3 regions of the Variovorax sp. P1_G12 genome follow, and region 1 is predicted to be linked to each of the others. Evidence: predicted binding sites of a transcription regulator. Region 1 holds the regulator's gene; each other region holds the start of a gene.
What was found. The regulator sigma-54, encoded in region 1, starts transcription at its own class of promoters, with help from an activator protein. The targets are predictions, from matches to a motif close to TGGCANGNAANCTGCTTT.
Positions count from the first base shown of each region.

Region 2: a site for sigma-54 is predicted at 1,622-1,639, ahead of AC1D2O_RS02835 (nitrate- and nitrite sensing domain-containing protein). Genes of this name have one in related genera too.
Region 3: a site for sigma-54 is predicted at 1,673-1,690, ahead of AC1D2O_RS34645 (circularly permuted type 2 ATP-grasp protein). Genes of this name have one in related genera too.

Region 1 covers NZ_JBFUBW010000027.1:47,885-51,128, reverse strand. The annotation lists gene lptB (LPS export ABC transporter ATP-binding protein) at 1-689, shown strand, start outside; gene AC1D2O_RS26670 (RNA polymerase factor sigma-54) at 703-2,289, shown strand; gene AC1D2O_RS26665 (phospholipase D family protein) at 2,362-3,244, shown strand, end outside.
Region 2 covers NZ_JBFUBW010000002.1:135,548-138,791, reverse strand. The annotation lists gene AC1D2O_RS02835 (nitrate- and nitrite sensing domain-containing protein) at 191-1,468, opposite strand; gene tsaD (tRNA (adenosine(37)-N6)-threonylcarbamoyltransferase complex transferase subunit TsaD) at 1,669-2,718, shown strand; gene AC1D2O_RS02825 (alpha/beta hydrolase) at 2,666-3,244, opposite strand, start outside.
Region 3 covers NZ_JBFUBW010000050.1:19,452-22,695, forward strand. The annotation lists gene AC1D2O_RS34640 (alpha-E domain-containing protein) at 1-133, opposite strand, end outside; gene AC1D2O_RS34645 (circularly permuted type 2 ATP-grasp protein) at 149-1,645, opposite strand; gene AC1D2O_RS34650 (acetate--CoA ligase family protein) at 1,748-3,244, opposite strand, start outside.

The sequences.
Region 1 (3,244 bases):
TGTCGCTCGCCGTGCAGAAGGGCGAAGTGGTCGGGCTGCTGGGCCCCAACGGCGCGGGCAAGACCACCTCGTTCTACATGATCGTCGGGCTGGTGCGGGCCGATGCCGGAGAGATCTGGATCGACGGCGAGCCGATCGCCCACATGCCGATCCACCGTCGCGCGCGCATGGGCCTGAGCTACCTGCCGCAGGAGGCCTCGATCTTCCGCAAGTTGACGGTCGAGGAAAACGTGCGCGCAGTGCTCGAGCTGCAGAGCGAGCCCGACGAACACGGCCGGATGGTGCCGCTCAGCAAGGCGCACATCGACGAGCGGCTGGGCGAACTGCTGGCCGACCTGCGCGTCGACCACCTGCGCGATTCACCGGCGCTGTCGCTGTCCGGCGGCGAACGCCGCCGGGTCGAGATCGCGCGCGCCCTGGCGACGCAGCCGCGCTTCATCCTGCTGGACGAGCCCTTCGCCGGCATCGACCCGATCGCGGTGATCGAGATCCAGCGGATCATCAGCTTCCTGAAGGAGCGCGGCCTCGGCGTGCTCATCACCGACCACAACGTACGCGAGACGCTTGGCATCTGCGATCACGCGTTCATCATCAGCGACGGGCATGTGCTGGCACAAGGCACGCCTTCGGAGATCGTCGACAACGCCGAGGTGCGACGCGTGTACCTGGGCGAACATTTCCGGATGTAGGGGCCTTATCTCGATGAAGCAGGGGCTTTCGCTTCGCGTCTCCCAGCATCTGGCGCTGACGCCGCAACTGCAGCAATCGATCCGGCTGCTGCAGCTGTCCACCCTCGAGCTGAGCCAGGAAGTCGAGCAGATGCTCGACGACAACCCTTTCCTCGAGCGGACGGCCGAAGAGGCGGCGCGCGAGGAGTTCGGGCTGGACGCCGCCGATGCGCCGGTGCGCGACGACGACCGGCAGGCCGAAGGCGACGGCGACTACGCCCCCGGTCCCGCGGCCGCTGCCGCCGAGGTTGCGGTCGCGACACCCGAGGCCGAGACGGCGCCGCTCGACGCCGCCGACGCCGAGCCCGACTGGGAAGGCGACGGCACGGTCGACGTGGCGCCCGACGACAGCGAATGGGGCGGCGATGCGCCCGCGCGCGCCAACAACCTCGGCGACGAACGCACCGACGCCACCGAACTGGCGCGCAGCCACGAGTCGCTGCAGTCCTTCCTGCATCGGCAGGCGCTGGGCCTGAGGCTCAGCGAGACCGACCGCGCCGCGCTGCGCTTCCTGATCGAGTCGCTCAACGACGACGGCTACCTCGAGGATTCGCTGCCGGCCCTGGCCTCGGGCCTGGCCGGCGACGACAACGACCAGTTCGACGACCTGGTGCATCACTTCCAGGTCGCGCTGGGCCTGCTGCAGAGCCTGGAGCCGGTCGGCGTCGGCGCCCGCAACCTCGGCGAGTGCCTGACGATCCAGCTGCGCGCCCTGGCGCACCCCGGCGAGGGTGCCGACGAGGCGCGGGTGCGCCAGACCGCGATCGCGGTCTGCAAGCAGCCGATGGAGCTGCTGGCGCGGCGCGATTTCAAGCGGCTGGCGACGCTCGCGCGCAGCAACGAGGAAGAGGTGCGCGCCGCCCTGCAGCTGATCGCCCGGCTCGAGCCCAAGCCGGGCCGCCGCTTCGTCGACGTCGAGCGCAACGTGGTGGTGCCGGACGTGATCGTCACGCGCATCGCCAACGGCACCAGCACCAACATCAAGTTCCGCGTCATGCTGAACCCCGAGGTCATGCCGCGGCTGCGCGTGCACGACATCTATGCGGGCGCGCTCAAGCAGCACAAGGGCGAGGGCAGCCAGGCGCTCTCGCAGCGGTTGCAGGAGGCGCGCTGGTTCATCAAGAACATCCAGCAGCGCTTCGACACCATCCTGCGGGTGTCGAACGCGATCGTCGAGCGGCAGAAGAGCTTCTTCGTGCACGGCGAGCTGGCGATGCGCCCGCTGGTGCTGCGCGAGATCGCCGACGAACTCGGCCTGCACGAATCGACCATCAGCCGCGTGACCACCGCCAAGTACATGGCGACGCCTTACGGCACGTTCGAGCTCAAGTACTTCTTCGGCTCGGCGCTCGGCACCGAGACCGGCGGCAATGCCTCGAGCACCGCGGTGCGGGCGCTGATCAAGCAGTTCGTGAGCGCCGAGGACCTCAAGAAACCGCTGTCCGACAGCCAGATCTCCGAGATGCTCAAGGAGCAGGGCATCGAATGCGCACGCCGCACCGTCGCGAAGTACCGCGAGGCGCTGCGCATCGCGCCGGCCAATCTGCGCAAGGCGCTCTAGGGCGTGCTGGTGCGCGGGTGGCGGCTCGGTGCGGCATTGGCGGCGGCGGTGCTTCTGGTCGGCGGCTGCGCGATGCTGCCGGCCGATGTCGAGCGCCCGCCCTCGAGTGCCATCACGGCCTCGGGCGCGACCGCGCTGGGCCGGATCGTCAAGGCCTCGTCGCCCGATCCGGATCTGAGCGGTTTCCGGCTCATGCCCGGCGGCGACTTCGCGCTCGACACGCGGCTGCAGCTCGCGCGCCGCGCCGAGCGCACGCTCGACGTCCAGTACTACCAGATCGAGAACGACGACACCGGCCGCTACTTCCTGCGCACCCTGCGCGATGCGGCCCTGCGCGGCGTGCGCGTGCGGCTCCTGATGGACGACCTCTACACCTCGGGCGAGGACGACCTGCTGCTGGCGCTGGCCGCCACGCCGAACCTCGAGCTGCGGCTGTTCAACCCTTTCCCAGCCGGCCGCGGCAGCCTGCTGCAGCGCTTCTCGAGCTCGCTGTTCGACTTCGACCGCGTCAATCGCCGGATGCACAACAAGCTCTTCATCGCCGACGGCGCGATGGCGGTGGCAGGCGGGCGCAACATCGGCAGCCAGTACTTCACGCAGACCGCCGGCGCGAACTTCCTGGACATCGACACCTTCGTCGCCGGCGCCCTGGTGAAACGCCTCGGCAGCCTGTTCGACCTGTACTGGAACAGCCCCTACGTGCGGCCGATCGGCAGCGTGGTCGCATCCTCGCTGCCGCGCGAGGAGCTGCAGCAGCGCTTCGATCAGGCCACCGGCCCCGCAACCACGGCGGCGCCGCGCCCGCCGGCACCGAACGACGTGCTGGGCTACGCGCCGCTGGGGCCGGAGCTGAAGGACGGCGCCCGGCTCGGCCTGATCTGGACCCTGGCCGAGGCCTATGCCGACTCGCCCGACCGTGTGGTCGGCAAGACCGCCTCCTATGGCGGGGTGCCGC
Region 2 (3,244 bases), on a different contig from region 1:
GGATGCCACCTGCCTGAAGACCTTCGTCGGTCTATGCCTCGAGCGATTGCAAGCAGCGTGCCAGCAACCGTGGCGCTATGAAAAAGAGAGCGTCAATGGTTCACCGGGGCTTGCCATCCACCGGATCTGGAGCGAAACGCATGCGCTGCGCATCGCTTGTGCAGTGCACCATTCCGGGCCTGCGACGCACTCAGGAAGCCCTGTCGTCGGGCAGGTACTCGGCCATCGCGAGCACCGATTCGGCGACCTCGACCAGCCGCCGGCCCTGGTTCATCGCGGTCCGGCGCAGCATCTTGTGCGCTTCCTCCTCGCTGATGCGCCGGTGCGCCATCAGGAGCCCCTTGGCGCGCTCGACCAGCTTGCGCTCGTTGAGGGCGGCGCGCACGGTCTCGAGTTCGTCGCCCATGGCCTGCAGCCGGCGCGACTGCTCCTGCACCATGTCGAGAATGGAGCGTTCGAGTTGCTTGCCGTAAGGCGCACTGGCGGCCGGCGTGGCCGCGGCGGCCGGCGTCGCCACCGCATCGAGGAAGAAGTCCGCCGCGGCGCCGCCGGTATCCTGCAGGCTGGCCAGCAGCGCCTCGTGCGCCTGCAGCTCGGCGCGAGCCTGCGCCGTCTTCTGTTCGCAGAGCTGCCGCAGGTCGGCGGTCAACCGCTCCTCGACCGCCTGCATGGCGTCGATGCGGCGCGTGCAGCAGTCGAACCAGACCTGGCTCAACTCGGTGTCGAGCCACACGCCCGCCGGCGCGGCGCAGGCGATGCGGCGCAGGCGCTCCTGTTCGGCGACTTGCGCCGGCGCCCTGACCGAGGCCCAGAGCTCGCCCAGGCCGGATGCCGAGAACTCGGCAAAGCGCTGGAAGCAATGTTCCTGCGAGGCGATCAGGTGCAGCCATTGCTGCTGGCGCGCGCTGTCGTTGTAGCCCGAGGCGAAGGCCGCGGCGCCGCAGGCGCGTTCCTGGCCCGCGAACTCCTTGCCCTGCATGAAATTGAACAGCGCCACCAGCCGGCGCGAGATCTCGGGGTCGGTGGCGCCGTCGGCGGCCTCGAAGACCACCGCGATGAGACCGGCGACCAGCTTGACGAAGGCCGCGGTCGAACGGCCGGCATCGAGCTCCATCGCGCCGATGCGCTGCCGCAGCGCGGGCAGGGCGTCCAGCCCGGGCAGCACCCAGGCGATGCGGCTGAAGAGGCGCGCGCCGTTGCCGACCCGGCCGCCTTCGGCCTCGAGCTGGTCGAAGGCCAGGCGCACGGCTTCCTCGTGCCGCAGGCAGTCGGCGATCTGTTCCTTGCGCTGCGAGGCGAAGCGCCGGCCGCCCGATGCCAGAAAGACATTGGAGATGCCGCGCTCCCGCTGCAGCGCATGGACCAGCCGGGCGATCGTCGCCACCAGCTCGCTGGTGCGCGCGAGCTGCTCCAGCGCGTCGATCTCGCATCGCAGGGCGCCGACCAGGAAGCTCAAAGCGGATTTCATCGTGACTCTTCGAGTTTGCTCTCTGTGTTGCATGACGACCCAGGCCGGATTTTTCGTGGAACACCGCGGAACCGGCTTCGCCGGGCCGCTGGTGTTGCCCCCGGCCGGCGGTGGGCAGCGACACGCAGTGAGCCAACCTGGGGGCGAGCTCATTGAGCAACATCCGTGCCCTCGGGACGGACGCCACCTACACTCGCTGGATGCATGTACTGGGAATCGAATCCTCCTGCGACGAGACCGGCGTGGCGCTGGTCGAGGCCGGCGCCAGCGGGCTGCCTCGGCTGGCCGCGCACGCGCTGCACAGCCAGATCGCGATGCACCAGGCCTATGGCGGCGTGGTGCCCGAGCTTGCGAGCCGGGATCACATCCGCCGCGTCCTGCCGCTCACGCAGGCGGTGTTCGACGAGGCTGGCCGGCGGCTGGCCGATGTCGACGTGGTCGCCTACACGCGGGGGCCGGGGCTGGCGGGCGCCTTGCTGGTCGGCGCCGGCGTGGCGTGCGCGCTGGGCGCCGCGCTCGGCAAACCGGTGCTCGGCGTGCATCACCTCGAGGGCCACTTGCTTTCGCCCTTCCTGAGCGCCGACCCGCCCGAGTTTCCCTTCGTCGCGCTGCTGGTGTCAGGCGGACATACCCAGCTGATGCGGGTCGACGGGGTGGGGCGCTACGCGCTGCTCGGCGAGACCATCGACGACGCCGCCGGCGAAGCCTTCGACAAGAGCGCCAAGCTGATGGGGCTGCCCTATCCCGGCGGCCCGTGGCTCGCGAAGCTGGCGGAGCAGGGCGACCCTGAGGCCTTCAAGCTGCCGCGCCCGCTGCTGCACAGCGGCAATCTCGATTTCTCCTTTGCCGGACTCAAGACCGCGGTGCTGACGCAGGCCAAGAAGCTCGGCGATCAGCTCGAAGCCCGCAAGCCCGATCTCGCCGCCTCGACGCAGGCCGCGATCGTCGACGTGCTGCTGAAGAAATCGCTGGCCGCGCTCGAACAGACCGGCCTCGACCGCTTCGTGGTCGCGGGCGGCGTCGGCGCCAACCGGATGCTGCGCCAGCAGCTCGACGTGGCCTGCGCGAAGCGCGGCGTGCGCGTGCACTACCCCGAACTGCACCTGTGCACCGACAACGGCGCCATGATTGCGATGGCCGCGGCGATGCGGCTTCAGGCCGGCGTGCAGGCGCCGACCGGGCACTATGCCTTCGACGTCAAGCCGCGATGGCCATTGGCCTCGCTGAGCGGGCCACAGCAGGGCGCGTGATGCGTCGCCCACACGCAGCCTCGCTTCGAGTGCGCCTGGCGTCGGTCTGAGAGCCTTCCCGGGTTGCCAGGGTCGGCAGCGGCAGCACGTCGAGCACCTTGCGCCAGAGCTGCGACCACTGCGGCCAGTCGTGGCCGCCTTCGGTGGTGAACACGCGGCCGGCCGGCAGCGCATCGGCCAGCAGATGGTGATTGGACGCAAAGCGGTCGCTGAGTCCGAAGCCCAGATACAGCGGCGGCAGGTGCTTGGCCTGCCGCGGCGACGCGTACTGCTGGAGCCAAGGCCACAGCTTGCGGTCGACCTCCTCGTCCGGCGGCGGTCCTCCGGGCGCCTTCCAGGCGCGCAGGCCGCCGGCCTTGTGGATTTCTGCGCCGATGGGCCGGCGCCCCAGGTAGGGCGCCAGGACGACGATGCCGTCGACCGTGCCCGGTGTCGCCAACTCGTGGATCAGGGCCCCGAAGCCGCCGATCGAAATGCCCACCAGCCAGATCGACGCATAGCCCAGTGCGCGCTGGGGCCGGATCAC
Region 3 (3,244 bases), on a different contig from region 1:
CGTATTGCGCGACCTCGGCCGACTGCGGCAGCAGCGAGGTCTGGTAGTTGACGTCGAGCATGCGCGCGGTGTTCTCGGCCCGCTCGGTGTAGCGCGACATCCAGTAGAGGTGATCGGCGGTGCGTGACAGCATGAGACGTTCCTCCGATCAGGCCACTTGGCTCTGGGTTTGCGACGGCGCCCGAGGCTTGCTGCCGCGGTCGGCCTCGAGGATCCAGGTGTCCTTGGTGCCGCCGCCCTGCGACGAATTGACCACCAGCGAGCCTTCCTTGAGCGCGACCCGCGTCAGGCCGCCGGGCACCATCTGGACTTCCTTGCCCGACAGCACGAAGGGCCGCAGGTCGATGTGGCGCGGCGCGATGCCGGCGTCGACGAAGGTCGGCGAGGTCGACAGGCTCAGCGTCGGCTGCGCGATGTAGCCGTCGGGCTTGGCCAGCACCGCCTTCTTGAAGTCCTCGATCTCGGCCTGGGTCGCGGCCGGGCCGATGAGCATGCCGTAGCCGCCGGCGCCGTGCACCTCCTTGACCACCAGGTCCTTCATGTGGGCCAGGGTGTAGTCCAGGTCGTCCTTGTTGCGGCACATGTAGGTCGGCACGTTCTTCAGGATCGGCTTCTCGCCGAGATAGAACTCGACCATCTTCGGCACGTAGGGGTAGATCGACTTGTCGTCGGCCACGCCGGTGCCGACCGCGTTGCAGATCACCACGTTGCCCTCGCGGTAGGCGCGCATCAGGCCGGCGCAGCCCAGGGTGGAGGTCGGGCGGAACACCTCGGGGTCGAGGAAGTCGTCGTCGACCCGGCGGTAGATCACGTCGACCCGGCGCGGGCCGCGCGTGGTGCGCATGTAGACGAAGTCGTCCTTGACGAACAGGTCCTGGCCCTCGACCAGTTCGACGCCCATCTGCTGCGCCAGGAAGGCGTGCTCGAAGTAGGCGCTATTGTACATGCCGGGCGTGAGCACCACCACGGTGGGCTCGGCGGTGGCCGGCGGCGCCGAGGCGCGCAGGGTTTCCAGCAGCAGGTCGGGGTAGTGGGCGACCGGCGCGATGCGGTTCTGGCTGAACAGCTCCGGGAACAGCCGCATCATCATCTTGCGGTTCTCCAGCATGTAGCTCACGCCGCTGGGCACCCGCAGGTTGTCCTCGAGCACGTAGTACTCGCCGTGGCCCTGGGCATCGGGCGCACGCACGATGTCGATGCCCGAGATGTGCGAGTAGATGTCGTTGGGCACCTTGACGCCCACCATCTCTGGCCGGTACTGGGCGTTGTTCAGGATCTGCTCGGCCGGGATCACGCCGGCCTTGATGATCTCCTGGCCGTGGTAGACGTCATGGATGAAGCGGTTGAGCGCGGTCACGCGCTGCACCAGGCCCTTTTCCATCGAGGCCCACTCGTGCGCGGGAATGATGCGCGGCAGCAGGTCGAAGGGAATCAGCCGCTCGGTGCCCGAGCCGTCCTCGTCCTTCGCGCCGTAGACCGCAAAGGTGATGCCGACCCGGCGGAAGATCATTTCCGCCTCCTCGCGCCGCGAACGCATCACCTCGCCGGGCTGCCTCGCAAGCCATTGGTCGTAACGCTTGTAGTGGCTTCGCACCGCTGCGCCGCTGTAGGGCAGCTGTTCGTACATCTCATCGAATTTGTGCATGGGACGACCAATCTCCTTGACCATAGCTTAGCAAGTTCAAGGCCAAGATCCCGTCCGTCGCGCTCCGGGCCTGCCCGGATGGCGGGTACGGCCGTCGCGTGCTCAGGCTCGCTCGACGAGGGCGTCGAGGACCATGGCGCCCTCCCCCCGGGCGCCCACCAGCACCGGATTGACGTCGATGGAGGCGATCCGTCCCGAGGCCGCGGCGATCAGGCGGCCGACCGCCACGACCACGGCGCACAGGGCGGCGACGTCCAGCGGCGGCTCGCCGCGCACCCCCTCCAGCAGCGGCGCGATGCGCAGCGTGCGCAGGGCCGCGCCGACGTCGGCACTGTCGAACGGCGGCAGCAGCACGGCGACGTCCTGCAGCGCCTCGACATACCTGCCGCCGTCGCCGACCACCACCACCGGCCCGAAAACCGGATCCTGCCGCGCACCGACCATGAACTCGTGCCGGCCGCGGTGCATCGCGGCCACGATCACGCCGTCCTGCGAAGCACCGAGCTCGGCCAGCCGGGTCCATTGCTGCTCGAACAGCGCGGCGGCATCGTCGGCGCTGCGCACGTGCAGCGCCACCAGCCCGTGTTCCGACTTGTGGGGCACGTCGCCCGAGCAGGCCTTGACCACCGCCGGCACGCCCATCGCCGTCCAGGCGTCGCGCGCCTGCCGTGCCGAGCGGCAGAGCCGGTGCGCAACGACCGGAATGTCGCGCGCCGCCAGCAGCGCGAGGCTCTCGGCCTCGTTCATGAATCGGCCGGCCCCCGCCGGCAGCAGCGGCAAGGGTTCGGCCGGCCACGCACGATGCGGCCTGCGCATCAGCGCCGTGTGCGAGGCGAGCTGCGCCAGCACGCCGAGCGCCTCCGACTCGCTGGCGTAGGTCGGGATGCCCCTGGCCTTGAAGGGGGCCGCGACCGAGGCCTGCCAGGCAGCGACCACCACCGGCTTCCCGGTGCCGGCCTCGAACCTGGCCGTGTCGGCGGCGAAGGCTTCCACGTCGTAGCCGGCCCCGGCCACCGGAATGTGGATGAAGAACAGGTCGGCCGCCGGGTCCTGCGCCACCGCCGGCAGCACGTCGCCGAACAGGCCGCTGTTGGACAGCAGTGCCGCCGTGATGTCGATCGGGTTGCTGGCGGTCGCGAAGCCCGGCAGCCTGTCGGCCACGTCCTGGCGCGTCTGCGGCGACAATTCCGCCAGCGGAAGGCCCAACTCCTCGGAAGCGTCCGCGCCCATCACGCAGCTCGCGCCCGAGTTGCTGATCACCACCAGCCGCCGGCCTTCGGGCCGCCAGCCCTTGAGATAGGCCTCGGCCGCCAGCGCCTGCGCATGCGGGTCGCGCACGCGCCAGATGCCGTGGTGCTTGAAGAAGGCATCGACCGCGCGGTCTTCGTTGGCCAGCGAACCGGTGTGCGACGACGCTGCCTTCTGCCCGCTTTCGGAGCGCCCGGCCTTCACGGCGACGATCGGCAGGTCGCGCTCGCGCGCATAGGCTGCGGTGCGGGCCAGCATCCCGGGGTTGGCGATGGTCTCCAGATAGAGCAGCAGCAACTTCACTTCCGGATCGTGGGCGACGGCCCAGGCGAGGTCGGACACGGTGACGTC